DNA from 2 places in the Devosia sp. MDV22-iso42 genome. Region 1 is predicted to be linked to the other one. Evidence: riboswitches for the same ligand, from Rfam matches in the RefSeq annotation. Region 1 holds a riboswitch; the other holds the start of a gene.
What was found. Region 1 has a riboswitch for thiamine pyrophosphate ahead of thiB (thiamine ABC transporter substrate binding subunit). Riboswitches for the same ligand answer to the same signal wherever they lie in the genome.
Positions count from the first base shown of each region.

Region 2: linked by a shared signal. The riboswitch ahead of AC4NN3_RS05395 (YkoF family thiamine/hydroxymethylpyrimidine-binding protein) and the one ahead of thiB (thiamine ABC transporter substrate binding subunit) in region 1 are both predicted to bind thiamine pyrophosphate.

Region 1 covers NZ_JBZVWR010000010.1:61,440-75,965, forward strand. The annotation lists gene rpoH (RNA polymerase sigma factor RpoH) at 1-829, opposite strand, end outside; gene AC4NN3_RS12190 (RluA family pseudouridine synthase) at 1,060-2,088, opposite strand; gene AC4NN3_RS12195 (DUF6476 family protein) at 2,087-2,434, shown strand; gene AC4NN3_RS12200 (hypothetical protein) at 2,477-3,628, opposite strand; gene AC4NN3_RS12205 (DUF1134 domain-containing protein) at 3,807-4,376, opposite strand; gene AC4NN3_RS12210 (YHS domain-containing (seleno)protein) at 4,549-4,986, shown strand; gene chpT (histidine phosphotransferase ChpT) at 5,104-5,781, shown strand; gene AC4NN3_RS12220 (response regulator) at 5,864-6,229, shown strand; gene AC4NN3_RS12225 (RNA polymerase sigma factor) at 6,226-7,494, opposite strand; partial or broken gene AC4NN3_RS12230 (alpha/beta fold hydrolase) at 7,555-8,413, opposite strand; gene ctrA (response regulator transcription factor CtrA) at 8,583-9,290, opposite strand; gene fliI (flagellar protein export ATPase FliI) at 9,713-11,041, shown strand; gene fliJ (flagellar export protein FliJ) at 11,094-11,507, shown strand; gene AC4NN3_RS12250 (thiamine diphosphokinase) at 11,573-12,256, opposite strand; TPP riboswitch at 12,283-12,383, shown strand; gene thiB (thiamine ABC transporter substrate binding subunit) at 12,451-13,458, shown strand; gene AC4NN3_RS12260 (ABC transporter permease family protein) at 13,471-14,526, shown strand, end outside.
Region 2 covers NZ_JBZVWR010000006.1:766,010-780,535, forward strand. The annotation lists gene AC4NN3_RS05380 (ABC transporter substrate-binding protein) at 1-366, shown strand, start outside; gene AC4NN3_RS05385 (ABC transporter permease) at 421-2,115, shown strand; gene AC4NN3_RS05390 (ABC transporter ATP-binding protein) at 2,116-3,135, opposite strand; TPP riboswitch at 3,579-3,690, shown strand; gene AC4NN3_RS05395 (YkoF family thiamine/hydroxymethylpyrimidine-binding protein) at 3,681-4,289, shown strand; gene AC4NN3_RS05400 (ABC transporter permease) at 4,306-5,103, shown strand; gene AC4NN3_RS05405 (ABC transporter ATP-binding protein) at 5,100-5,861, shown strand; gene AC4NN3_RS05410 (ABC transporter substrate-binding protein) at 5,852-6,859, shown strand; gene AC4NN3_RS05415 (ABC transporter permease) at 6,880-9,426, opposite strand; gene AC4NN3_RS05420 (ABC transporter ATP-binding protein) at 9,423-10,127, opposite strand; gene AC4NN3_RS05425 (arylesterase) at 10,193-10,831, shown strand; gene AC4NN3_RS05430 (MFS transporter) at 10,843-12,075, opposite strand; gene AC4NN3_RS05435 (tripartite tricarboxylate transporter permease) at 12,168-13,673, opposite strand; gene AC4NN3_RS05440 (tripartite tricarboxylate transporter TctB family protein) at 13,684-14,145, opposite strand; gene AC4NN3_RS05445 (tripartite tricarboxylate transporter substrate-binding protein) at 14,207-14,526, opposite strand, start outside.

The DNA of each region.
Region 1 (14,526 bases):
TTTCAAAGGCGCGCACCTCAATCTGGCGAATGCGCTCGCGGCTCACGTCATATTGCTGGGCCAGTTCTTCCAGCGTCGACGGGTTCTCCTGCAGCCGGCGGGCATGGAAGATCGCCTTTTCGCGCTCATTGAGCACATCCATGGCGGTGGTCAGCAGACCCATGCGCTCGGAATACTCTTCGCTTTCGCCCAAGGCGGTTTCCTGGCTCGGCGTGTCGTCGACCAGCCAGTCCTGCCACTCCGACGAGCCTTCATCGGCCCGCATCGGCGAATTGAGCGACGCATCGCCGGACAGACGCGCATTCATCGACACCACATCGGCCTCGGTGACCTTGAGCGTGGTGGCAATCTGCGTGATCTGGTCGGGATGCAGCGCGCCATCATCGAGAGCCGCGATCTGGCCCTTCACCTTGCGCAAGTTGAAGAACAGCCGCTTCTGCGCGGCCGTGGTGCCGATCTTGACCAGGCTCCACGAGCGCAGCACATATTCCTGGATCGCTGCCCGGATCCACCACATGGCATAGGTGGCCAGCCGGAAGCCCTTGTCGGGCTCGAAGCGCTTGACCGCGTGCATCAGGCCGACATTGCCTTCCGAGATTACTTCGGAGATCGGCAGGCCGTAGCCGCGATAGCCCATGGCGATCTTGGCCACCAGCCGCAGATGGCTGGTGATCAGCTTCTGCGCGGCGCCTGGATCTTCATGTTCCTTGTAGCGCTTGGCCAGCATGAACTCTTCATCCGGCTCCAGCATGGGGAACTTCCGGATTTCCTGCAGATAGCGGCTGAGCCCGCCTTCGGCTGAAAGCACTGGCAAATTCGTTTGGGCCATCATTGCACCCCTTTCGTTTTCCCCCGCATGCCGCGGGCGGAATAGCATCAGTCCATCGACGTCCGGCCAGACCATCGTCAGACGACGATGGATATATAGGAGACCAGTTTGGCGATTGTAAGATGCGAACGTTGCATCAACATTGCGCAAGTGGCGCCGCCGCCGGAAACCTCCCCTTATCTGAATCAAATGCATGGTCGGCGCTATTGCGCCATCACCATGTGGTCAATCTAGCGGGCAAACGCCTTGTTGTAATCACCCAGCGCCTCTTCCAGCGCTTCGAGGTCGGGCGGCAGCGGCGCCTCGAACGACATTTCTTCCTTGGTCACCGGATGCTCGAAGCCCAGCTCGGCCGCATGCAGCGCCTGCCGGCCCAGTGCCTGGATCGGCGCGGCGACTTCCGGTGGTAGCCGGTTGATCTTGGTGGCATAGCCCGACGCATAGACGCTGTCGGCGACCAGCGGGTGGCCGATATGAGCCATATGGACGCGGATCTGATGCGTGCGACCGGTCTCGAGCTGGCACTGGATGCGGGTAATATCCCAGCCCTCGTCGCCAAAACGCGCCTCCACCATATAGTGGGTGATGGCTTCGCGGCCGTCCTTGCGCACGGTCTGCTTCAGCCGGTTGTTCTGGTCGCGCCCCAACGGGGCGTCGATGCTGCCCTTGGCCGTCTCGGTCGACCCCCACACAAAGGCAATATAGGCCCGGTGCAGCGGGCCAGTGCGGCCGTGATCGGCAAACTGCGCCGACAGGTGCCGATGCGCCCGCTCGGTCTTGGCGGCAACCATGACGCCGGAAGTGTCGCGATCCAGCCGGTGCACGATGCCGGGGCGCTTGACCCCGCCAATACCCTGCAGGCTTTCCCCGCAGTGGTAGATCAGCGCATTGACCAGCGTGCCATTGGGGGAGCCGGGAGCCGGATGCACCACCATGCCGACCGGCTTGTTGATCACGATCAGTTGGTCATCCTCATACAGGATATCGAGCGGGATATTCTCCGCCTGCGGCTCGGGATCTTCTGGGGGCGGGGCCAGAAGAATGATTGTCTCGCCGGCGCTAAGCCGGTATTTGGGCTCACTGACGGGTTTGCCGTCGATGCTGACGGCGCCGGTCAGGATAAGGTCCTTGATCCGGCTGCGGCTGAGGACGCTGTAGGCCTTGGCCAGTGCAGCGTCGAGCCGCCCGCCGGCCATCTCGGCATCGACCACGACTTCAACCTCGTCGCCCTCGAACTCTAGTGCGGTATCTTCGGCCATGGCTAATCCTAACGAAACTGAGCCCAGCGAGCAAAAGGCGGACGAACCGTTCACGCCCGAGGCTCTCGCGATGCTGGGGAAGGCACGCCGCTCGTTCGGTATCTCGATCGGCATCCTGTTGCTGGGCTTTATGGCGATTGGCGTCGCCCTTGTCTATCGCGTGATGCGCGATGCCCCCCCGCCAGCCATCGCCGAGGCCATTTCCCTGCCCGCCGGCGCCGTGGTGGTCTCGGCCCTGGTCAGTGAAGGCGCCATCAACGTCACCTATACGCTCGACGGCGTCACCACGCTCGCTTTGTTCAATCAGGAAACCGGCGAGCTAACCCGCAGCGTCGGCATCCGCTAGGGTCCTGTCGCCCGGCAGACGGCCAGCAGCACGCCGTTCGACCTAGCGATCCTGGATTTCCCGCAGCGCCGCCATGCGATCGGACACCGAGCCGCGGCGACTGATCGGCATGGGGTCCGCCGGCAGGGCATCGCGGCTTTCCCCGTCATCGGCAAAGCGCTGCACCCGGTCAAACAGGCTCTCTTCGGGGTTCGGTGCCACTGGGGTGTCGGTGTCGACGGCATAGACCAGCCGACTGACGCTGGCAGCTATATCGTTGAGTCTTTCGCGCAGATAGGCCTCTTCGAGCCGTTCATTGTCCCAATCGGCCATGATGCTCGATTCCACGCCAAGCACCTTCTTGCGCAGGGTTTCAACCTCGGCCTCCAGCGCCAGCTTGTCGGCCAGCAGATGCTCGGCCCGCCCGGTCGCCCTGTCGACGACCTGCTGGCTCTCGGCCAGGATGGCATTGAGCCGGTTTTCAGCACTGGCCATGCGCGCTTCGGCCGCCACCAGCCCATCGGTGTCGCTGGCCTTGCTGTCATCGCGCTCGGCGAGTGCCGCACGCATGCGGGCGATGGCCGCGTTGGTTTCGGCGCTGCGCCGGTCCGTGGTCTCGAGCCGGTCGACCAGGCTCTTGGCCTGATCTTCAAGAAACCCCGCCCGCTTCTGCTCGATGAGCAGCGCGGCGCCCAGTCGCTCGATATCCTGCTCGTAATCGCCGGTCAGCATATGGCCGTCGACCAGACCGGTCTTGGGCAGCGTGTCGCGCTCGCTGGCGCGCTGCGCCAGGTCGCGCTCGCGCATCCGCAACCGCTGCGTCAGGTCGGTCGCTTCGCGCTCCAGCTCGGTCACGCGGCTGCGCAGGGCGCTGCCCCGGCTCTCCAGTTCGGCGATGATTTCAAGGTTCTTGTCGCGCTCTGCCTTCAGCAGCACCAGCTCGTTGCGCTTCTGGTTGACGTCGCCCAGTTGCTCGGCCAAGCGCTTGCGCAAGGTCTCGACATTGATCTCCAGCCGCCGCGTCGACAGCGCAAACTCGGCCCGCAGCTGATCCTTGTCGGCGCGGAACTCGGCCAGCGTGATGGGCGTCGCCGCCTCGATGCGTCGCTTGGTCAGCCGCACCGCGCGCTTCCACACGGCCGGCAGCATGATCAGTGCAACCAGGCTCGCGACCAGCAGGCCCAGCGCGAAATACATGACGTTCTCGATGAGCATCGGCCGAACTCCGAAACCAGGGGCTTGGACCCGCCTGGACCTCCCCGTTCTGGCAGCAATGGCGCAGTGCCGCCATCATCACCAGTGCTTAACCCTAACGCGGATGGGCGTCCCCGTCACGACAATGCCGGGGTTTTGAGCCCCGGCATGGTAAAATTGATCGGCGGCAGTTAATGTCTCAGAAGGGGTTCCAGGTCGGCTCATTGGTGAACTTGAGATAGCCCACATTCACCCCCAGCCGCGCCCCGACCCCGGAACGGATCGGCACCATCACCACATTGCCGCGCTTCAGCACGGTCATGCCGAAGCCGCCCAGCACATAGGCCGAGCCATCGACGCCGGCAAACCGCCCCAGCGCGTCAGGCACCTGGCTGAGATTGTAGACCAGCATCATGACCTTGGAGCCGTCGCCGCCCACGTCGAAGCCGATCGAGGGCCCCTGCCAGAAGATATTGAACTCGCCGGCATTGCGGGTATGCAGAATCCCCTCGCCGTAACGGGCGCCGGCAAACAGCGCCCCGCCGGCGTCTTCACCCAGAATATAGCCATTGGGCAGGCCGAACTGGCTGACCGCCCGTTCCACAACCGAGGCCAGGCCTTGCGAGGCAGAGCCAAAGAACTGCTTGCCGTTATTGACCAGGTCTTCGCCCGAATAGGTGTCGCTGAGCGATCCCTGCGCGAAGGCGGCCGGAACCGGTGCAGCCACCGCGCACAGCATGGCAAACAGAATGACGAGGCGTCTGATCATCGGAGAACTCCTGGCGAGGGCAAATACGGCAATTGCAGGCGTATAGGCACTTGGACCTTAACTTTTGTGAGGCAGTCTGAAATCCGCCCGCATGCCGATCATTGATTTGAAGATGAAGCAAACCTCTAAACAAATCTTAACCATTCTCGCCTTTGTTTTGCCGCTATTGGGCATGGTCGCGAACACCCTGCAGCCGGCGCGCGCGCAGTCCGTGGTCACCCTGATCGTCACCGATCCGCTCACCGGCCTGGCCATTTCGGGCATGGACCCGGTAAGCTACTTTACCGAACCGGCCCCCCTGCTGGGGCGCGCCGAATACGAATTCAACTGGCAGAATGTCGTCTGGCGGTTCGCCACGGCGGCCAACCGCGATATCTTCGCTACCGCGCCCGACATCTATGCCCCCCAATATGGCGGACATGATGTCACCGGCGTGTCGCGCGGCTTCGTCTCCGACAGCGACGCGTCGATTTTCGTTGTCTTCAAGCAGCGGCTCTATCTTTTCTATTCGGCCGCCAACCGCGAAGCCTTCCTGCTGTCGCCTGACGCCGCGGCCCGCACGGCCGAGGAAAAATGGCCCGAACTGTCCAAGAACCTCTCCATCAACTGAACTTCCTGGTGGACGCACTGTCCCCGGTATCAATTGGGGGTCCACTTTTAACCCTCAGCATCTAATGTCGGCAAAAGTGATTCTTTGCCGACATTCCCGCGCTACGGAGACAGCAGCATGGCCGACATCATCGACCTTAAGGCAACCGACCTCGCGGCGATGCTCTGCAGCCGCGTCTGTCATGACCTGATCAACCCGATCGGCGCCATCGGCAATGGCCTTGAAGTGCTGGGCGACCCGGCCCAGTCCGACATGGCCGACGGTGCCCGCGACCTGATCGCCAATGCCGCGCGCCAGAGCCGCGCCAAGCTCGAATTCGCCCGCCTGGCCTATGGCGCTTCCTCCACCTCGGGCACCGACATCGACACGCGCGAATGCGAGCGGGTCGCCCGCATCCTGTTCGAGATCGAAAAGGCCGATCTGGAATGGAATGTGCCGCTGATCCTGCTGCCCAAGCACAAGGCCAAGCTGTTCATGAACATGCTGCTGATTGCCGCCATGTCCGTCCCGCGCGGCGGCCAGGTCACTGCGGCCATCAATGGCGATGCCGGCAATGAGCGGTTCGAGTTCACCTCCAGGAGCGATCCCGAGAAGCGCCAGAAGACCCTGATCCCATCCGGCGCGGCGGGCCTGCTCGCCGGCACCCCTGATGAGGGCTTCGTCGATGCCCGCGGTATCCAGCCCTTCTATACCGGCATTCTCGCCCGCATGACCGACATGGATATCAGCATCGGCATCGAGAATGACGTCTTCCTGTTTACGGCAATCCCTCGCCCGGCCGAAACGGCGGCGTAACGGTCAGCACTTTGCTAACCAAATGCTAGGAACTGCTGCGTCACAATGAATGGCGCGTCAGTCGCTGCGGAGCCCTTTCGACATGAAGTCCTGCCTGATCGTCGATGACTCGACCGTCGTGCGCAAAGTCGCACGCCGCATCCTCGAGAATATGGACTACATTGTCGATGAAGCCGAAGACGGCCAGGAAGCCTTCGACAAATGCCGCGCCGAAATGCCTGACGCCATCTTGCTCGACTGGAACATGCCCATCCTGTCCGGGCTGGAATTCCTCAAGCTTTTAAGGGGTTATGTCGGCGGCGAGAAACCCTACGTGGTCTACTGCACCGTCGAGAACGACATCGGCGCCATTGCGCTGGCCCTCAAGGCCGGTGCCAGCGACTATATGATGAAGCCCTTCGACCGCACCATTCTCGAATCCAAGTTCGACCTCGACCAAGCCGCCTAGCCCTGTTCGGCCGCGGCCGCGCGTCCCATCAGATAGTCCCGCTCGCGCGCATTGCGCGTCAGTGCCGCAGCCCGCGTGAACTCGGCAGCCGCCTCCGCCTGCCGCCCCAGCCGGCTCAACATATCCCCGCGCACGCCGAACAGCAGGTGGTAGTCTGCCAGGGCAGGATCATTTCGGATCGCGTCGACCACGACCAGCCCCGCCGCCGGCCCCTCGGCCATGGACACCGCCACCGCCCGGTTGAGCTCGATCACCGCCGAGGGCGTCCGCGCCATCAGCATCCCGTAGAGCGCGGCAATTCTTGACCAGTCCGTATCGGCCGCCTTGCGGGCCCGCGCATGACAGGCCGCGATCGCTGCCTGCAGCGCATAGGGTCCATCCTCCCCACCCAGCGCCAGGGCCTGCTCCAGCGCCAGCAGACCCCGTTCGATCAGCAGCCAGTCCCAGCGCCCGCGGTCCTGGTCCGGCAGCAAGACCGGCGCGCCAGAGCGATCTGTGCGAGCCCCCAGCCGCGACGCCTGGATTTCCATGAGCGCCGCCAGCGCATGCACTTCGGATTCCTCCGGCGCCAGCCGGGCCAGCACGCGTCCCAGGCGCATGGCTTCCTCGCAGAGCTGTGGTCGGATCCAGTCCTGCCCCGCCGTGGCCGAATAGCCCTCGTTGAAGATCAGGTAGATGACGCTGAGCACCGAGCCCAGCCGCGCCGCCCGTTCGGGCCCCCGCGGCACCTCGAAAGGAATGCCGGCCTGGGCAATGGTCTTTTTCGCCCGCACAATGCGTTGCCCGATTGTCGGCTCGGCCACCAGGAAAGCCCGCGCGATCTCCTCGGTGGTCAGTCCACCCAGCAGTCGCAGGGTCAGCGCAATGCGCGCTTCAGGCGACAGGATTGGATGGCAGGAGGTAAACATCAGCCGCAGCAGATCGTCGCCCACCTCATCGTCAATGGCCTCATGCAGGCTCTCGATGACGTCGGGCTGTTCGTTCTCGATACCCCGGCCGACCTCGGCCAGCTTGGTCGCCGCCATCGCCTTGTGGCGGAAATGATCGATTGCCCGCCGCTTGGCGGTCTGCATCAGCCAGGCGCCGGGATTGTGCGGCACACCCGCCTCCGGCCACGCCTTGAGCGCCGAGACCAGGGCATCCTGGGCGAATTCCTCGGCCAACGAAATGTCGCGCACCATTCGCGTCAGCCCGGCGATAAGGCGGGGCCGCTCGATCTTCCACGTAACCGTGATAGCGCGATGGATCTCGGACTCGGTCGTCATGGACCGCAATTGAGCAGGCCGCGCAGGCAGAGGCAAGGCACTCCGGCGAGGCGCTGCCGACTATTGATCGAACATTCCCTTGGGGGTTTCTCCTCGCAGGAAGGGCTCGATGACGGCATGCAGCAACTCAGTCTGGCCAATCACCGCTGTGTGCGAGGTGGCCGGCAGTACGGCCAGGCGCGACGCCGGCAGCGGCGCGCCCATGTCACCCATCTCGCCGCCGCCCAGTAGCCGGAACATGGCCACGGCGTGCTCCAGGGTGCCCACGTCGGCATCGCCCGTGATGATGAGGACCGGCGTTTCAAGCGCAGCCACCTCTGCGCCCCATGCCAAGGGCTCGTGCTCCAGCGCGATCAGCTTTTCCACCAAGGCCCGGAAGCCGTCCTTGTTGACCGCAAGCTTGCCATAGTCGTCTTCCATCGGCGTACCGACAAACATTTCGGGGGTCATGGATGGGATCATGGCGGCAAAGGCCGGCTGAAAGCCGGACTCGTCGTAGGACACCGACGCAGCCACCAGCTTGTCGACCTTTTCGGGATGGCGAATGGCCAGTTGCAGGCCCGTGGCCGCACCCATCGAATAGCCGAACACATCAGCCTTATCGAGCCCGACTGCATCCATGAAGACGGCGACGTCGTCCGCCAGATGGGGATAGGTGATGGGCCGATCGATATCGGTCGTACGGCCATGGCCCTGGAACTCGATGGCATAGACCTTGTGCGTCTCCGCCAGCCTGGGAATGATCGCCCCCATGGCTCGGGATGTTCATATAGGCGCCGTGCAGCATGATGAGCGGATCGCCCTCGCCGCTAACCTCGTAATACATCGCCATGCCATTGACGGGTACCGTCTGGCCGGATTGGGCAAAGGCAGCGCTGGTCACCAGAATGGCGCCGGCTAACATGGCACTGCGGATCATGATGCGTCTCCTCAAGGACGGGCCATCAGCGCGACCTGGAGCGCGCTTCTGAGCAGACGACGAGACAGCGGTCCAGACTTCGACAGCGTCGACCGAAATCAGGTCGACAACGAAAAACCCCACGTGACGGGGCACGTGGGGTCAAATTTGTTCGGATGGACGTGCAGAACTAGGCGACGTTCTCGGAATAGTTTTCCGCATCATCGGGCTCGCGCAGCACATAGCCGCGACCCCAGACGGTCTCGATATAGTTCTTGCCGCCGGTCGCAACGGAAAGCTTCTTGCGCAGCTTGCAGATGAAGACGTCGATGATCTTGAGCTCAGGTTCGTCCATGCCGCCATAGAGGTGGTTGAGGAACATTTCCTTGGTGAGCGTGGTTCCCTTGCGGAGGGAAAGCAGCTCGAGCATCTGGTATTCCTTGCCAGTCAGGTGCACGCGCTGGGTCTGCACTTCGACGGTCTTGGTGTCGAGGTTGACCGTCAGTTCGCCAGTGGTGATGACCGACTGGGCATGACCCTTGGAACGGCGAACGATCGCGTGGATGCGGGCCACGAGCTCGTCCTTGTGGAAGGGCTTGGTCATGTAGTCGTCGGCACCAAAGCCGAGACCACGAACCTTGTCCTCGATGCCGGCCAGACCGCTGAGGATCAGGATCGGCGTCTGCACCTTGGCGACACGCAGGGTGCGCAGCACCTCGTAGCCGCTCATGTCGGGCAGATTCAGATCGAGCAGAATGATATCATAATCATATAGTTTGCCGAGATCGACGCCTTCTTCACCCAGATCGGTGGTGTAGACGTTGAAGCTCTCCGACTTGAGCATCAGTTCGATGCTCTGCGCTGTCGCGCTGTCGTCCTCTATAAGGAGTACCCGCATTATATTCCCCTTGTCATTCGTTCCTGCTGGAACCGTGGGACCTGGCCTGCCCACGCCAACCCTACTGGATATGACTGAACCCTAAGTCCAAATAGTTAACAAAGTTTAATTCGGTTCCGCAATACGCAAATGCCATTCCCCGCAATTTAGTCTAACTTATTGAAATTAAAAGACTATTCTTATCAATTTTTCTTAAGAAATTGGTTTAAGAGCGTCGCTCAACCGACTCTTTAGATTCAAGCAATGCCGACTGTGTGGGGGGTTTGGAGGGGGTCACACGCCAATGCGCAGACGGACCGCCCCATCGCCTGAAATAGCGCCTTTTGCTTAACGTTGGGTTACTGTCGATTCGGGAAGGCTCTCGATTCGAGGCCGTCCGGAAACCTTAATGCCTGCAATGCGACACGCAAGTTGAGCCCGCCATGAAAGCATTGATCTCCGCCATTGAGGCCATCGATGACATCGAGGTCTATGGTCGCGTGAAATCGGTCCAGGGCCTGCTGATCGAAATCGTCGGTCCCGTCCGTGAATTGCGGGTCGGCGGGCGCGTCCAGATCGAGACCACTGACGGCGCCCATCTGGCAGCCGAAATCATCGGCTTCAAGGCGGGTCACGCCCTCTGTCTGCCCTTTGGCCAGCTCTCCGGCGTCCGGCTCGGCTGCAAGGCCATCTTCCAGCGCAATGACGGCGCCGCCTTTCCCTCCGAAGCCTGGCTGGGGCGAGTCATCAACGCCAATGGCGAGCCCATCGACGGCAAGGGCCCCCTGCGTCGCGGCGCCATTGCCTATCCGCTGCGGCAGAATCCGCTGCTCGCCCATGACCGGGTCCGCGTCGGCGACCCGCTCGATCTGGGCGTGCGTTGTCTCAATACCTTCACCACGGTGTGCGAGGGCCAGCGCCTGGGCATCTTTGCCGGGTCCGGCGTCGGCAAGTCCGTGCTGATGTCCATGCTGGCGCGCAATACCAATGTGGACGTGGCCATCATTGGCCTGATCGGTGAGCGCGGCCGCGAAGTGCACGAATTCATCCAGGAGTATCTGGGCGAGGAGGGCCTCGCCCATGCCGTGGTGGTGGTCGCCACCTCCGATGAAGCCGCCCTGATGCGGCGGCAGGCGGCCTATATGAGCCTGACCCTGTCGGAATATTTCCGCGACCAGGGCAAGCGCGTCCTCTGCATGATGGATAGCCTCACCCGTTTTGCCATGGCGCAGCGCGAGATCGGCCTGGCCATTGGCGAACCGCCCACGGCCAAGGGCTATCCGCCCACCGTGTTCACCGAATTGCCACGATTGTTGGAAAGGGCCGGTCCGGGCACGCCAACCACCGGTTCTGTTACCGGTCTATTTACCGTTTTAGTTGAAGGTGATGATCACAATGAGCCGATCGCCGATGCCGTTCGCGGCATTCTCGATGGGCACATCGTAATGGAGCGCGGGATCGCCGAACGGGGACGTTACCCGGCGGTCAACGTGCTCCGGTCCATCTCGCGCACCATGCCAGGGTGTGTCCCGGTCGAGTTCAGACCGGTCCTGGCCAAGGCACGCGAACTCATGTCGATCTATGCCGACATGGAGGAACTGATCCGGCTGGGGGCTTACCGGAAAGGGTCAGATCCGAAAGTGGACCGCGCAATCGCTATCTATCCGGCCCTGGAAGCTTTTCTGAGCCAGGACCGGGAAGAGACGACGACAGTTGCCGAAGGCTATTCGATGCTTGAGGCCATTATCGCCGAAGCGGGCGCGGCAGACTGATGGGGCGCTGTATTGGCCCCGGAACTGACTTGGTGTGTAAGGAGTACAAGTCTTGAAATCGCGCAGTGAGAGCCTCATACGGCTCAAGAAGTTTCAGGTGGACGAGAAGCGACGCCAGGTGGCGCAGATTGAAATGATGGTCAATGACTTCGAGCGCATGGCGTCCGAACTCGACCAGCAGATCGATATCGAGCACACCAAGACCGGCATCTCCGACATCGCCCATTTTGCCTATTCCACCTTTGCCAAGGCGGCCTTGGCCCGGCGCGACAATCTGCTCGCTTCCGCCAGCGATATGCGCGGCAAGCTCGAAGCGGCGCAGGATGCGCTGGCCGAAGCCCTCGAAGACCTCAAGAAGGTCGAACTGCTGGATCAGCGTGAGCACCAGCGCGAGGCCGCCGAGCAGCTCAAGATCGAGCAGTCGGAATATGACGAGATCGGCCGTTTGCGGTTCCGCACGCAGTAAGGCCTGATCGAACCAGCATCAAAGGCCCGCTTGCGCGGGCCTTTTTGCGTTGTGCGGCCTTGGCCTCAGGCTGCCACCAGATCCCACAGCCTTTCCTTGCCCAGGATCAAAAGCCAGGGCGTGCCATCCATCGGCACGATCTCGACCCACCCGCCCGTACCTTCATTGGAGGTGCCCAATAGCCCGCCGGGCTCCAGCTGCAATCCATCAAGCGGATAGCGCAAGCCGCGTGAGGTGCGAAAACTGACCGGCACCAGCGGATGGATCGACACCCGTTCCCCCGCGCCCGCGGCAAATCCGATTGGTCCGATCACAGCCAGCGCGACATCGACTTCATCGACCAGCACCAGCCGGCGCTGCGGCGCATATTGCAGCACCGCGCTCAAGGCGGCCAGCGTGTGGTCGAGCCTTTTGCCCGTCATCCCGAGCGCCAGGGTCACCGGCGCCTCGGTCGAATGCAGCGCCTTCTGGAAATCGGTAGTGGTCTGCTCGGGGATGTGGATGACTCGTGTCCGAGCTTCCCACGCAGCCCGATCGCTGAGCGAATCGAGGTCGCCCACGATCAGTTCGGGCACGAGGCCGGCTACGCCAATGGCGTCTCCACCGCCATCCGCCCCGACCAGCGCCACGCCCCGTCCCGCCAGTTCGCGCAGCAGTTCCGGGTCAACGAAACCGCCGCCAACGATGGCCATGGGCCGCTCAAAGCGGATGATCTCGCGGTCCGTGGGGCGCGCGGAAGTCTCTTGCACTGTCACAAAGCTCTCATTAAGTGTGGGGTGTCTCGCTGGGGTGTTCCGGAGTTTTCCGGAGCTGAGAGTTACCCATTGAACCTGAACCAGGTCATGCTGGCGGAGGAAGTTCGAGATGGCAAGGCCGTCTCTCGACGTCCCGCCATTGACACCATCCCCTTCTTCATGACCGCAACCAACGAAGGGAATGACCCATGGTCAAGTCCACCTGTCTCGTTGCTGCGGTCCTATTCGGACTGTTTGCAACCCCCGTTTTGGCGCAGGAAGCGCCCGTCCTCAAGATCTACACCTATGATGGCTTCGCTGCCGAATGGGGCCCCGGCCCGGCCCTGAAGGCGGGCTTCGAGGCCATTTGCGCTGGCTGCTCGGTCGAATGGATCGCTGCCGACAGCTCGATCGGCACGCTGCGCCGCGTCCAGCTCGAAGGCGACAGCACCGAGGCCGACCTCATCGTGGGCCTCGACACCGCCATTGCCGGCGAAGCCCGCGCTACCGGCCTGTTTGCCGATCACGGCCTCGACCTTTCCGGCCTCACCCTGCCAGAACCCTGGACCGACGCGCAGTTCGTGCCCTTCGACTATGCCCACTTTGCCTTTGTCTATGACAGCGACAGCGTCGCCACGCCGCCAAAATCCTTCGAGGAACTGATCGCCCTGCCGGCTGATTTCAAGATCGCCATCCAGGATCCGCGTTCGGCCACCCCCGGCCTGGGCCTGGTGCTGTGGATCCGTGCCGCCTATGGCGACCGCGCTCCCGAAATTTGGGCCGGCCTCAAGCCGCATATCCTGACCATCACCCGCGAGTGGAGCGAGAGTTACAACCTGTTTTTGACGGGCGAAGCCGATATGGCGCTGAGCTACACCACCTCGCCAGCCTACCACATCCTTTCTGAAGACGATGACACCATCCATGCCGCCCTGTTCGACGAAGGCCATCTGGCCCAGACCGAAGTGGCAGGTATCCTCAAATCGTCAAAGCATCAGGAACTGGCCCGCCAGTTCCTGGCCTATCTGAGCTCGGCCGAGGGGCAGAAGATCATTCCGTCCACCAACTGGATGATGCCGGTGACCGATCTCGGTGACGGCCTCGATCCCGTGTTCAAGGCCCTCCCGCAGCCGGCCACGACGCTGACCCTGACCGATGCGGAAATCGACGCCAATGCCAAGGCCTGGATCGACGAAATGCTGACCGCCGTCCAGTAGGTCCGCCCCGCCATGCTGACCCTGCCCGCTCGCCCCGCTCGTATCGCCGTCGCGACGGGCCTGGCGCTGGCCATTGTCGGGCTCATCACCCTGGTTCTCTGGGCAATCCTCGCTGCCGCCACCGGCAGCGAGGGCAGCGCCTCGCGCATCGATATCCTCCACCTGCTGCGCATGACCACACTGCAGGCCGGCCTCACCACCATGCTCTCCCTGACAGTCGGCATGGCACTGGCTTGGGCTCTCAATCGCCTGCGATTTCCGGGGCGCGATCTGCTGGTCGGCCTGTTCGCCTCGGCCATCGTCACCCCCGGCATGGTGGTGGCCTTTGGCCTGCTCGCCATCTGGGGCCGCAATGGCTGGATCAACCAGGCCAGCCAGGCTCTGCTTGGCTTTCCGCTGGGAAATCCGGCCTTCGGCCTCTCCGGCATCCTGCTGGCCCATGTGATTCTCGACGGCGCCTTTGCCGCCCGCATCCTGTTGGCCCGGCTAGACGCCATTCCCGCCAGCCGCCTCAAGACCGGCCAGTCGCTGGGCCTTTCGGCAAGGCAGCGCTTTGCCATACTCGACTGGCCCGCCATGCGCGGCACCATGCCCGGCCTTGCCGCCATCATCTTCCTGCTCGCCTTTACCAGCTTTCCCATCGTGCTACTGCTGGGCGGCGGTCCGGGGAACCAGACGATCGAGGTCGCCATTTATGCCGCCGTGCGCCAGGATTTCGACCTGACCGGCGCGGTTCACCTGGCCCTGACCCAGATTGCCGTCTGCTCGGGCGTCATCCTGATCGCCTCTGCACTGGCACCGATCCCGACCAGCTTCGGCGCCTCCGTGGCGCCAACCTGGCGCGACCGCCCCGTCGCCCGGCTCCTCCAGACGCTGATCCTGCTGACCTGCAGCATCGGCTTCGTGCTGCCGCTGGCCTCCGTTCTGTTCGATGGACTGGGCGCCGGCATGGGGAACCTCATGGCGCGACCTGCCTTCTGGCTGGCTGCGCTCAGCAGCCTCGTCATCGGCACGACCTCGGCCGCTCTGACGCTCGCCCTCGCCCTCGGGCTGGCCCTGGGCCGGGCC
Region 2 (14,526 bases), on a different contig from region 1:
GTGGCCGGCGGCGAAAAGCTCTATGGCATGATCGTCGACTTCTTGCCGATCCGCGAAGCGGCCAAGGGCGCGCCCGTCGCCTTCGTCTTCCCCACCGAAGGGGTATCTGCAGTGACCGAGCCGGCCGCGATCCTGGCGTCGGCGCCCAATCCGGACAATGCCAAGCTGTTCATCGATTTCCTGATCTCGGAAGAAGGCCAGCAGCTGGCATCGAGCCAGGGCTATATCCCGGCGCGCGACGGTATTGCCCTGCCCGCAGGCTATCCGGCGCGCACCGATATCAAGGTGCTGCCCTATGACGCTGCCGCGGCCCTGGCCAACGAGACTGCCAACAAGGAGCAGTTCGGCGAGATCTTCGGCCAGTAAGCCGGCGTGACGCCAGACACACCATTGATGCGGCCGACCGGGACGGTTCCTCCCTTGCTGGATCCGGACGGCCGCATCAGGAGAGCGGCATGGCTGCTGCCTGCCGTTCTCACCCTCTGTGCCGTCGGACTGATCGCCGTGCTGCCCATCGGCCGGCTGGTCCTGACAGCGTTGTTCGTCGATGGCCAGTTCGACGCGAGCCTGTTGCTCAGCCGGGTGGCGCGGGGCGCCACGCAACGCGCTATCTTCAATACGCTCGACACCGCCCTGTTCGGTGCCCTGCTGGCGCTACTGATCGGCGCGCCCTTCGCCTTTCTGGTCGCTGCCACCGACATGCCGCTGCGCCAGTTGCAGGGCTTCCTGCTCATCCTGCCGCTGATGATCGCGCCCCAGGTCATGGCGCTGGCCTGGATGCATCTTCTGGGACCATCCAGCGCCCTGCTGGGCGCCATTGGCCTCGCGCCGCCGCCCGGCACGGCCAATCCGCTGCTGGGTCGCAACGGCATCATCCTGCTGTTCGGTGTGCAGCATGCGCCCATCGTGTTCATCACCTTGCGCGCCGGCCTGGTGCTGCTGCCGCGCGACTATGTGGAAGCGGCGCGTGCTGCGGGGATGGGGCCGGTGCGCGTGGTGACAGGTGTCGTGCTGCCGCTGCTGTGGCCGTACCTGATCGCCGCAACCGCCCTGGCATTCGTGTCCGGCGTCGGCAATTTCGGCATTCCGGCGCTGCTGGGCATGCCCGAGAACTTTCTGACGCTGGCAACGCTGATCTACCAGCAGCTGTCCAGCAATGGCCCCAGCGTCCTGCCACAGGTGGCCGGCCTGTCCCTGCTGATCTGTCTGATCGCCCTTGCCGGCATTGTCGCCCAGGGCCTGGCGTTGCGCCGCGTGCGCTTCGCGCTGACGCGCGGCGCGCCGATGCGGTTTTCGCTTGGACCATTGCGCTGGCCGGTTGCCGTGGCGGGCCTGCTGCTGCTGACGGCGGTGCTGATCCTGCCGGCGGCGGCCCTGCTCGCCACCTCGCTCGTGCCGGCCTATGGCGTGCCGCTGTCGCTGGCCACGCTGACGCTCGACAACTATGTCGAAGTCCTGGTCCGGCAGGCCTCCACCGTCCGCGCCTTCGTCAACTCCACTTACCTGTCGCTGCTGGCCGCCGCCATCCTGGCCCTGCTGGCCGTGCCGCTGGCGCTGGGCCTGAGCCGCCTGCCGCATCGCTTCGGCAGGGTGGCGCATGGCCTGCTCGAGCTGCCCTATGCGCTGCCCGGCATCGTGCTGGCCATCGCCTGCATCCTGCTGTTCCTGCGACCGCTGCCCCTGCTGGGCAGCCTCTACGCCACGCCGTGGATCATCCTCGTCGCCTATCTCATGCGCTTTGCCGCTCTGGCGCTGAAGCCCGTCGAGGCGGCGCTCGACCAGTTGGCACCCGAGCTTGGTGAAGCCGCCGCCGCCGCCGGAGCCGGCCCGCTGCGGCGCCTGCTGACCATCACCGCGCCACTGGCCGCACCCGCTGCCTTTGCCGGGGCCCTGCTGGTGTTCATGAGCGCCTTCAACGAGCTGACCGTCTCCGCCCTCCTGTGGTCGAGCCGCAACGAGACCATCGGCGTGATCCTGTTCAGTCTCGAAGAATCGGGCCTGTCGCCGCAGGCATCGGCCGTGGCCATCGTCACCCTGGTGGTGGTTGTCGCGCTCCTGGCCGCGCTCGATCGTCTCGGCCGCATGCTGCCCGCCGGCGTGCTGCCCTGGCGCTGATCAGCCCGGCACGATCCAGGCGTCGCTGACGGCCAGATGGACCCGGGCGCCGGGAGCCATGCGCTGCGGCGTCGACAGCAGCAGGGTCTCGCCGCTCGCCAGCCTGGCCGTGGCGTCATAGGCGGCACCGGTATAGCGCGTGGTGGCAATGGTGGCGGCAATGCCGGTCTTGGCCAGCGTCAGATGCTCTGGCCGCAACAGGAGCATGGGCGTCGCGCTGCCGGCCTGGCCACGGGTCGGCACGGCCTGGCCAGCGAAGGTCACCTGCCCATCGGAATATAGGCCTCGCACAATGACCCCCCGCCCCACAAAGCCGGCAACCATGGCATTGGCCGGTTCGGCATAAATCTGCTCGGGCGCCCCGGATTGCTGCACTGTGCCCCTGTCCAGAACGACAATGCGATCGGCCAGCGCCAGCGCTTCGGCCTGGTCATGCGTGACGAAGACGATGGTCGCGCCGGTATCGCGGTGCAGGCGGGCGAAGACATCCAGCATTTCCGCGCGGAGATGCACGTCGAGATTGGCCAGGGGTTCGTCGAGGAGGATTATGTCGGTGCCTGTTACCAGACACCGGGCCAGAGCCACCCGCTGCCGCTGCCCACCCGACAGGGCGTCGACACTGCGCGACCCCAGCCCGGTAAGCGATACCATGGCCAGTGCCCTGGCCACCCGCATGGCGATTTCCGCCTTGGCCACGCCCCGCGCCAGCAGCGGATAGGCGACATTGGCGGCCACATCCATATGCGGCCACAAGGCATAGGACTGGAACACGATGCCCAGGCTACGCCGTTCGGGTGGCACGCTTACATGGGGACCGGCCACCAGACGATGGCCGAGCTGGATCGTGCCGGTGCTCGGCCGTTCGAAACCGGCAATCAGCCGCAGCAAGGTGGTCTTGCCGCAGCCGGATGGGCCGAGCAGGGCAGTGAAGGAACCGGATTCCAGGGCCAGGTTGGTGGGCTGGATGGCCGGCACGCCATCAAAAGTCTTGCCCAGGTCGTCGAGGATGATCGTGGTCATGGCGTCGTCCTAGGCAGACAAGATGACAGTATGGCGACGATGTCGGGCCGGTTCAGTTGACCAGCCGACCGGGCGCGCAACAAGCGGCGATGCGGTTCAGGCTTGCTCGCTTCGCCAAGGCTGAAGACATCTACGACACAGTCATGCTCGGGCGCCTGTGCCAGGCAGCATTGATTTCGTTGGCTGGAGGGGCATTTCATGGGGTCAGCTCGTCCATGCGATGGATTGAGCCATCACGCCGCCAATCGAGTCGCCGAGAGGCATATATTCTTCTGTCTCAGCCGCTCCATCACAAGGTCAACCGAGGTGGTCAGCGCGGTAGGCGGACTCGCCATGTCGGGCCTACAGGCACAGCAGAGCTTCCCGGAAAAGGCCCGTGGCACTTTCAGTCGGAACTCGATGCAGGAGTGACTTGCGTAGTCCGGTAAGAAGCGCCTATGGTGGCTCATCCACAGGGGTGCTCCGTAGGTCGGGGCTGAGATGAGGGCGGGAAGCCTTCGGACCCTATAGCTGATCTGGGTAATACCAGCGGAGCGAGGCGGTTGATGTTTTCTGGCGCACAGATTTCTCTTTATCCCATGACCGACGATTTTGTCGGCGTCATTACCAGCGCCTTGGGCGGGCTCGATCCCTATCGCGACAGGCTGCGCATCGAGACCGACGATGTCTCGACGCTGTTGGTGGGTCCGCCCGAGGTGCTGTTCCCGGCCATGCGTGACCTGTTCAGCGCTGCGGCCGGAACCGGCGTGCACTGCGTGCTGTCCGCCACCATCTCGCGCGGCTGTCCCGGCGAGCCGGACGAGGCCATCTGCCAGTCCGGCCATTTTGACGGCCCGGTTGCGCCGCTGGCCGAGCGGCAGGCCACGGCGCTGGCGGCGGTGCGCAGCGCTCCCGATATGGGCGTTTTCTCGGTTGCCCAGCTGTCGCTCTATGTGATGGGCCAGGGCGACCACATGGCGGAAATCTACGGCTGCACCGATTTCCTCAAGCAGTCGGGGACTTTCGAGACGTCCAAGCATTTCGCCACCAAGCTCAATGGCGATACCGGTGCCCTGTTCGCCGCGCTGGAGCAGGCCTTCTGCCGCTTCGGGCCACCGCAGGGGCATGTCACGATCGATCTGACGGTTTCGGCCAACAGCCCCAGCGCGCACTGAGCGCAGAGGTCAAGCCATGTCGGGTCCATCCGCCTTGCTGCGCGTGCTCGCGCGCCTTTGCCATCACGCCGGCCCTGCCGTGGCCTCGGTTTCCGCGCTGATCCTGGCCTGGGAGGCCTATGTACAGCTGTCGGGGATTTCGCCGACCGCCCTGCCCGCCCCGTCGCGCATCCTCAGCCATGCCTTCGCGCAGCGGGACGCCCTGGCGCGTCACAGCCTGGCGACGCTGCAGGCCACGCTGTTCGGCTTTGCCGCGTCGCTGACCGCAGCCTTTGTGTTTTCGGTGCTGATCGACTTCTACCGGCCGCTGCGACGGGCGCTGTTTCCGGTGTTGATCATTACCCAGACCCTGCCGCTGGTGGCGATCGCGCCGCTCATCGTGCTGTGGTTCGGCTTCGGGCTGACGCCCAAGATCGTGCTGGTGGCGCTGGTGACCTTCTTTCCCATGCTGGTGGCCCTGGTCCAGGGCTACGACGCCACCGAGCGCGAAATCACCACGCTGCTGGCCTCGATGGGCGCCTCGCGCCGGCGCATCTTCATGATGGCGAGACTGCCATCGGCCCTGCCCTATTTCTTTGCCGGCCTGCGCATCTCGATCACCTATGCCGTGGTCGCGGCGATCTTTGCCGAATATGCCGGGGCGGCGCAGGGCCTGGGCATCTACATCCTCAACGCCAAGAACAATTTTCGGCCCGACCTGGTGCTGGCGGCGGTGCTGGTCAGCTCGACGCTGACCCTGGCGCTGTTTGGCGCCACCGTGCTGGTGCAACGCGCCGCCATGCCCTGGACCCGGCTGCCGGGCTCGCGCCCATGAGCCCGCCGCGTCTGCAACTGGTCAATTTGCGCAAGGGCTTTGGCGCTGTCGATGTGCTGGCCGATATCAGCCTATCCGTGCAGCCGGGCGAGTTCGTCTCGATCCTGGGCCCGTCAGGGGCGGGCAAGTCGACGATCCTGCAGCTGCTCACCGGTGCCCTCATCGCCGATGCCGGACAGATCCTGGTCGACGGCGCGCCGCTGTCGCCATCGCGCCATCCCTTTGCCTTCATGCCCCAGGGCGATGCGCTGATGCCGTGGCGCCGGATCATCGACAATGCCACGCTGGGCCTGCAGGTGCAGGGCATGAACCGTCGGGCGGCGCGGGCCAGGGTCACGCCGCTCCTGGCCGAGTTCGGTCTGGCGGGCTTTGAGAACCATTATCCGGCGCAGCTGTCCGGTGGCATGCGGCAGCGGGCCGCCCTGCTGCGCACGACGGTGCAGCAGCGGCCGATGCTGCTGCTCGATGAGCCCTTCGGCGCCCTTGATGCCCTGACCCGGGCGCAGATGCAGCGCTGGCTGGCCGGCATGTGGGAACGGCATCGCTGGACCGTGCTGCTCATCACCCACGATGTGCGCGAGGCAGTGCTGCTGTCGGACCGCATCTATGTGCTGTCGCAGCGCCCCGCCCGTATCGCCCGCCAGTTCATTGTGCCGCTGCCCCACCCGCGGCCCGCGATTGGTTCGCCTGCGCTTGCGGCGATTGAGGCCGATATTTTGCAAACCCTGTTTTATCCGGAGGAAGAACCATGCCGATGATCCGCACGCTTTTGGCCCTGGGCCTGGCGGCCAGCCTTGCCACCGCACCGGCTGTGGCCCAGCCCACGCCTCTAACCATGGCGCTCGACTGGACACCCAATACCAACCATATCGGGCTCTTCGTCGCCCAGGCCAAGGGCTTTTACGACGAGGCCGGGCTTGATGTGCAGATCCTGCCCTATTCGGATACGTCTGCCGGCACGCTGGTGGCCAACCATGTCGCCGATTTCGGTATTCTGGGCTCGATAAGCCTGTTGACCCAGCGCACTGCCGGGGCCGACCTTGTCGCCACCTATGCCCTGGTCCAGACCGAAACCGGCCGGCTGGTGTTCAAGGCCGACCGGCAGGACATCCAGCGTCCGCGCGACCTCGACGGCAAGATCTATGCAGGCTTCGGCAGCGACTGGGAAAATGCGCTGATCGGCACGATGATCCGCCATGATGGCGGGGTCGGCGCGTTCGAGACCGTTACCCTGGGCACTTCGGCCTATGAGGCGCTGGCCAATGGTGCGGTCGACTTCACCCTTGAAGTTTACACCTGGGAGGGCGTCAAGGCCGAGCGCGACGGGCCGGCGCAACGCGCCTTCCGCTATGCCGATTACGGGATACCGGACCAGCATACCAATTTCATCGGCACCAGCGGCGCCTATCTGGCGGAACATCCCGAGACGGCCAGGGCCTTTATCGCGGCCAGCCGGCGCGGCTATGAATACGCCATTGCCCATCCCGACGAGGCGGCCGATATCCTCGTTTCCGCCAATGACGACGCGCTGCTCGACCGCGACTTCGTGCGGGCATCGCTGCAGGCGCTCATCGACGGCCACTATCTGCAGGGCATTGATGGCGCGGTGGGCAGGATCGATCCAGCCAAGATGGCGGCGGTCGGCAAGTTTGTCTTCGAGGCCGGCATGCTCAAGGGCGGCAATGGCGCACCCCTGACGGCCATGCCGGATGTCACCGCCTATTATTCCAATGACTATCTCGGCAACGCGCCCTGAACCACAGGTGGGCCTGACCGCTAAGCGGCGTCTGCGCGCAGCTGGCGGGCAGGCCGCACCGACATGGCCGACCACGTCGTCACCACACCGGTGGCGATGGTGGCCACAACGGCGCCGACAACGACGGCCGCCACGGTCAGCAGATTGGGCACAAAGGGAATGTCCATGACAAAGGTCAGAATGGCCCAGGCCGCTGACATGCCCAGGGCGGCGCCCATGATGGCGGCGAGCAGGCCGAGCGCGCCATACTCGACAAGGAAGGCAACGACGACGTCGCGACGCGTCGCACCCAGCACCTTCATGACCACGGCATCGGCCTCGCGCTGCCGGCGACCGACGGTCATGGCGCCGGCCAGGACCAGCACGCCCGATACCACAGCGAGGCTGCCGACCAGGGCAACGGCATTGGCGAGGCTGGACAGGATGTCGTCGATGCGGTCGAGCGCGTCGCCCACGGGCAGAAAGCTCAGCGTCGGGAAGGCCCGGCTCAGCCGGCTCTCCACCGCTGGCGCCGCGCCGTCGACGACGTCAATGCTGCCCATGATGGTCTGCGGCGCGCTTTCGACCACGCCAGGGGAGAACAGCAGGCGGAAGTTCAGCCCGCCCGCGCGCCAGTCTATGGCGCGGAAACTGGCAATGGTGACCTCGAGCGGCCGACCGGCAATGCTGATCGACAGCTCGTCCCCCACCGACAGGCCGAGCGGTTCGCGCAATTCGGTACTGAGCGAGACCAGCGGCGGACCGGCATAGTCCTCGGCCCACCAGGCGCCGTCGGTAACGGTGGATCCCTCCGGCAGGGTGCGGGCCCAGCTCAGGGCCGTATCGCCCTCGAAGAGGTCGGCGATGTCGTCGGGCACCGGGCCGAGCTCGGCCGTCGGCGTTCCCTTGATCGACTCGATGGTGCCGCGCAGCATGGGGATGGTCGCGAGGGTTTCGATACCGGGATCGGCCGCGGCGAAAGCCTCGACCAGCGGAAGTTGCTCGCGGGGCATGTCGAGCAGCACGAAGGCCGGGGCATCGTCGGCGACGGCGCCATCGATCTGGGCGCGCAGGTTCTGGTCGAGCAGCGTGATCATCAGCAGGAGCGCCAAGCCCAGGCCGAGCGACAGCACCACGACCGGCGCCGCCGCACCGGGACGGTGAATTGCCTTGATGGCCTGGCGCAGCGTGGCATGGGGCAGCGGCGGGAGTCGGCGCAAGCCGGCCTGCAGCAGCCAGGCGGCCAGACGCAGCAGGCCGAAGGCCAGCGCGGCGCCCGCCGCATACCACAGCACGAGCAGAGGCGAGCCTGTAGTAAAGACGGCCAGAATGGCAATGGCCGCCAGTGCTGCAGCCAGCGGCACGGCGGTGCGCCACTGGGCCAGGTCACGCCAGCCCATGGGTGTGTCGGTGCCGGCGGGGGCGCGAAACAGCTCGGCCGGCTTGAGCTTTTGCGCACTACGCAGCGGCAGCAAGGCGAAGGCAAAGCCGATCAGCAGGCCAAAGCCCGCGGCGATCAGCAGGGATCGGCCATCGAGGGTCGGCGGCAGATCGATGGCCAGCATGCCCGACAGGACGGGCAGCGCCAACAGGCTGGTGGTGGCGCCCAGCAGCACGCCCAGCAGCACGCCGGCCAGCGACAAGACCAAGATCTGGGTGAGGAAATGCACCATGATGCGGGCGCTGGTGGCGCCCAGGCTGCGCATGGTGGCGATGGAGGTCCGCCGCTCGGCAATATAGGCGGCCACGGCATTGGAGACGCCGACGCCCCCAACCAGCAGGGAGGAGAGCCCAACCAGCGTCAGGAAGCGGGCGAAGAGGTCAAAGAAGCGCTTGAGATTGGCAGCGGCATCGGCGGGCCGGCGCAGGTCCCAACCGGCGTCGGGGAATTGGGAATCGAGCGCCGTGATGGCAGCATCGGCGTGGTCGTCCTGCAGCATGACCTTGTAGCCATAGCGGCTGAGCACCCCAGCCTGGTTAAGGCCTGCCCCGGCCAAAGCAGAATCGGCGATGATGGCGGGGACTCCGAGCTGGAAGCCCTGCGCCGCCTGGTCAGGCACGCCGAGCAGCGTGGCGCGGATGACAAAATCGGCGTTGCCGATGCGCATGGCGTCGCCCACTGCCAGGTCCAGGCGGTCGAGCGCCCGCGGGTCGACCACCGCGCCCGGCAGGCCGTCCCGCACCGCGGTCAAATCCGCCAGGGCGCTGCCTGCCGCCTCGGGGCCCAGCGTCACCGCGCCCAGCAAGGGGTAGCTGTCGCTGACGGCGCGCAGGCTGAGCAGCAGGCTGGCGTCATTGGCGCTGGCGCGGGCATTGAGGTCGAGCACCCGGGCCGTCCGGCCAAGCGCGGTCACTGCAGCGCGCTGTTCGGGGGTGATGTCCGTGCCGCGACTGCGCACCTCGATATCGCCGCCCAGGATCACCCGGGCGTCACGATCGACGGCCGACTGCAGGGCCGCGCCGACCGACAGGACGGCGGCGATGGTGCCGACGCCCAAAGCAAGGCAGGCCAGCAGAATGATGAACCGCCTCGCATCGCCGCGCAGGTCGAGCAGGGCGATGCGCATCCAGCCCATCAGGCGGCTCATGCGAGGACGCCTTGGGTGACCGGGGACAACCGGCCGTGATTCATGGCCAGCACGCGGTCGGCGCGCCGGGCCAGAGCCGGATCATGGGTGATGAGGAAAACCGCGGTACCATTGTCGCGCGCCAAAGCGAACATCATGTCGATGACCCGGGCGCCGGTATCCTGGTCGAGATTGCCGGTCGGCTCGTCGGCCAGCAGAAGCTTGGGGCGGTTGACGATGGCGCGGGCCAGCCCGACACGCTGCTGTTCGCCGCCCGACAGCGCGCTCGGCCGGTGATCGAGGCGGTCGGCGAGCCCGACGGCGGTCAGCGCTGCAGTGGCAGCAGCCGTGATCTCGGCATAGGCGCGCCCGCTCTCGGCAATCTCCAGCGCCAGCGCCACATTCTCCAGGGCGGTCATGGAGGGAATCAGGTGAAAGTTCTGGAACAGGATGCCCAGGTTCTGCCGGCGGAAAATGGCCAGTTCGTCCTCGCCCCGGCCGGTCACGGCGGTGCCGGCGACAGTCACGCGACCGTCAGTTGCCTGTTCGAGCCCGCCCAGTACCATGAGCAGAGATGTCTTGCCGCTGCCCGACGGGCCGACCACGGCGACGACCTCGCCCGGATCGATGCTGAACTCGATATCCTTGAGGATATGGAGCGGCGTCGCCCCCGACTGCAGGTGCAGGTTCATCCGGGCAGTCTCGACGACGGGGCTGCGCATGGGCAACACTTTCTGGCTGGTCAGGTCTACACAGGTATGCGCTCTTGATGGAAAGCACAGTGACGATGAACAAAATTCTACGTGACAAGCTCAAGAGCCTCGCTTTGGCGGCGGCCTTTGCCATGGCCGCCGTTTCCGCCGCTCCTGCCGCCGAGCGGACGCTCATGCTTTATGGCGATTCTCTGATGGCCGGCCTTGGTCTTTCCGAACAGGATGGCTTTGCCGGCCGCCTGCAGGCGGCCCTGGGCGACGAGGTGACCATCGTCAATGCCAGCGTGTCCGGCGACACCTCGGCCGATGGCCTGGCGCGGCTCGACTGGTCGCTGGGCGAGCGGCCCGATGCCGTGGTGCTCGAGCTGGGGGCCAATGACATGCTGCAGGGCCTGGACGTGGCGGCGATGCGCCGCAATCTGGCGGCCATGCTGGAGCGCTTCGTCGCGGAGGACATCCCGGTGCTGCTGGTGGGCATGCGCGCCAGCCCCAGCCTGGGCAGCGACTATGTGCAGGAATATGAGGCGGTGTTTCCCGAACTGGCTGCGCAGTTCGATACCGCATTTTACCCGTTCTTCCTGGATGGCGTGGTCAGCGACGGGACCCTCAACCAGGCCGACGGCATGCATCCCAACGCGGCCGGCGTCAGCAGAATCGTCCAGAGCATACTACCCTCTGTCCGTGCGCTGCTCGGCAGCGCCGCAGAGGGTTAGGCGCGCGTTGTCTAGAGACCGGCCGGCGGCATTGCGGCCTGTTCGGCCAGGGGCAGCGGCGCCAGCCGGATGAGGCGGAAGGCGACCAGCAAGGCCAGCAGCATGGCGCCGCCGCTGACCAGCATGACGCCGTTCCAGCTCCAGGCCGTCCAGGCATAGCCGCCAATGGTGCCCAGGACAGACGAGCCGAGGTAATAGGCAAACAGATAGATGGCGGTTGCCTGGGCGCGACCGACTACGACCCGGCGCGCCACCCAGGCGCTGGCAATGCCATGCGCCGCAAAATAGCCGATGGTGGCAATGGCGAGGCCCAGGATGATGATCGGGGTGGCCGGGACGGCCGTGAGCGCCACGCCCAGGGCCATGATGACCACGGTGGCCCAATAGACCTTGCGCCGCCCCAGGCGCTGCGCCAGCCCACCGGCAAAGGCCGAGCTCAGGCTACCCAGCAGATAGACGATGAAGATGGCCGAGATGGCGGCGTGGCTGAGCGCGAACGGCGGCAAGGCCAGGCGAAAGCCGGCATAATTGTAGAGGGTGACGAAACTGCCCATCAGCAGGAAGGCCGAGGCAAACAGCCAGGGCAGGCCCGGATCGGTAAACTGCAGCCGGAGCTTTTGCACCAGATCGCGGGCGCCGAGCCGCGAGCGGACCGAATGGCGCGGGCGCGGCAGCAGTAGTACGACCACCAGGGCGGCCAGAGCAACGGCGACGCCGAGCACGGCCAAAGCGGGGCGCCAGCCGATCCAGTCCGCCAGCACGCCGCTGACCAGCCGCCCGGCCATGCCGCCAATGGCGGTGCCGCCAATATAAAGCCCCATCGAGAAGCCCAATGCCTCAGGGTCGATCTCCTCGGCCAGATAGACCATGGACACCGCGGGCAAGCCGGACAGGGTCAGGCCCATCAGAGTGCGGATGGCGATCAACCACGCCCAGTTGGGCGCCAGGGGCAGCAGCAATCCCAGCACGGCGGTGAGCAGGACAGCCCAGATCATCAGCGTCCTGCGGCCGAGGCGGTCCGATACCCAGCTGGCCAGCAGCAGGGCGACAGCCAGGGTGGCCGTGGTGGCTGACAGGGCAAGCGAGCTCGCCCCGGCATCAAGCCCGAATTCGGCGGCAAAGATCGGCAGCAGCGGTTGCACCGAATAGAGCGAGGCAAAGACCGCAAAGGCCGACAGGAAGAACGCGATATTGGCGCGCCAGAATTCTGCGGTGCCCCGGCGGATCACGAGATCAGACGACATGGGTAACTCTCGTGCGCGATCGCATTATATCGGGACAAATACCCATTCGATGACATGTGCGCGGCACTGATCATGCGCCGCGCACCGTAGTCTCAATCCTCTTCGACGAACACTTCCTGGCGCTTCTTGCGAATGCTGGGCAGCACGGCGATGACCACGGCCAGCACGGCCAGGCCCAGCAGCGTGGCCGAGATCGGCCGCGTCACGAAGATCGTCGGATCACCACGCGAGATGATCATTGCCCGCCGCAGATGTTCTTCCAGCAAGGGCCCCAGCACGAAGCCCAGCAGGAGCGGGGCCGGTTCGCAGCCGAAGCGGATCAGCACGTAGCCGAGGATGCCGAAGAAAGCGATGGCATAGATATCGAAGATATTCTGGTTGATCGAGAAGCAGCCGATGCAGGCGAACAGCACGATGGCCGGAAACAGCGCCCGATAGGGGATGGAGAGCATCTTCACCCACAGCCCGACCAGCGGCAGGTTGAGCAGCACCAGCATGACATTGCCGATCCACATCGAGGCGATGATGCCCCAGAACAGAGCCGGCTGGTCGTTGATGACATTGGGACCGGGGGTGATGCCCTGCAAAATGAACGCCCCCACCATCAGCGCCATCACCGGATGGGCGGGGATGCCCAGCGTCATCAGCGGGATGAACGAGGTCTGTGCCGCGGCATTGTTGGCCGATTCCGGCCCGGCCACACCCTCGATGGCGCCCTTGCCGAACTGCTCGGGCGTCTTGCTCAGCCGCTTTTCGGCGGAATAGGAGGCGAACGAGGCCAGGATATGCCCGCCACCGGGCAGGATGCCCAGCACGGCGCCGAGGCCGGTGCCACGCAGCACCGGCCCGATGATGCGCCGGAAGTCATCCCTGGTCAGCCAGAGGTTCCTGACGGCCTTGACCATGACGTCGCGGTTCTTCTCGTTCTCGAGATTGCGCAGGATTTCGGCAACGCCGAAAATGCCCACGGCCACCGAAACGAAGTTGAGCCCCGAATAGAGTTCGCGCACCCCGAAGGTGAAGCGCGGCTGGCCGGTATAGATATCCTGTCCCACCATGCCGAGCAGCAGACCCAGCACGATCATGGCCAGCGCCTTGAGGATCGAGCCATGCGCCAGCGCGATCGACATCAGCAGGCCCAGCACGATCAGGGCGAAATATTCCGGCGCCCCGAAATTGAGCGCCGCTCGCGCCAGCGGCGGGGCAAAGAAGGCCAGCAGCAGCGTGCCCACCGTGCCGGCAAAGAACGAGCCGAGGGCGGCGGTCGCCAGGGCCGGACCGGCCCTGCCCTGCTTGGCCATCTGGTAGCCGTCGATGGCCGTCACCGCCGAGGAGCTTTCCCCCGGCAGGTTGATCAGGATGGCGGTGGTCGAGCCGCCATACTGGGCGCCGTAATAGATGCCGGCCAGCATGATCAGCGCCGTCGATGGTCCCAGCGTGAAGGTGATGGGCAGCAGCATGGCGATGGTGGCGGTCGGCCCGATGCCCGGCAGCACGCCGACCAGGGTGCCCAGCAGCACGCCGATGAAACAATAGAGCAGGTTGGTCGGGTCCAGCGCGACCGAAAAGCCAAGGCTCAGCGAAGCAAGCATATCCATGGCGTCTCTCCTACAGGCCGAGCCAGGGGCCGAACCAGGGCACCTGGAAGCCGAGCCCGATCTTGAAGATCAGCCCGCACATGACGGTCAGCCCGGTTGCCAGCAAGGCGGCGAACAGGGGCGAATTCATCCGGCTGGCCATGGCCGTGACGAAGGCGGAAATCACCACGACCGGCACGAAACCCAGGCCGCGAATGGCGACGGCGAAGAAGACGATAACTCCCGAGATCAGGATGAGGCCGCGCCAAGCCACCGGGTCGCGCAGCTCGATATCGGGTTTCTTCAGCCCGCTGGCCGCCACGCCGATGCCCAACATCACCAGCACCGCGCCGAGCAGCAAAGGCATGAAGCCGGGCCCCATGCGAAAGGCGGTACCGACTTCGTAATTGAGCGATTCCGCGACGAAGTAAGCGCCGAAGGCGGCAAACAGCCCGCCCGACACGAGCTCCTTGGTCGAAGCATTGATGGCCATCGGCCCCCCCACAGATTTTAGCTTGGTGCTCCGCGGCCAGGCCGCGGAGCAGGTTTGCGGATCAGTCTGCGTAGACGCCGGCGGCCTCGATGACGCCCTTCCAGAGCGCGATCTGGCTGGTGAGCGTCTCGGTCAGTGCGGCAGGCGTGGCTTCCGCGGCGGTGACCGGCACGGTGCCGAGTTCGGCGAAGCGGCTGATCACCGTCTCATTTGCCAAGGCCGCCTGCAGGGCGGTCTCGAGCCGGGCAATGATCGCCGCATCGGTGCCGGCTGGCGCGTAGAGTCCGTGCCAGACGCCGATCTCGAGCTCGAGGCCGCCTTCGGCCGTGGTGGCGAGGTCGGGCAGATTGCCCAGGCGCTCGGGCGAGGTCACGCCATAGG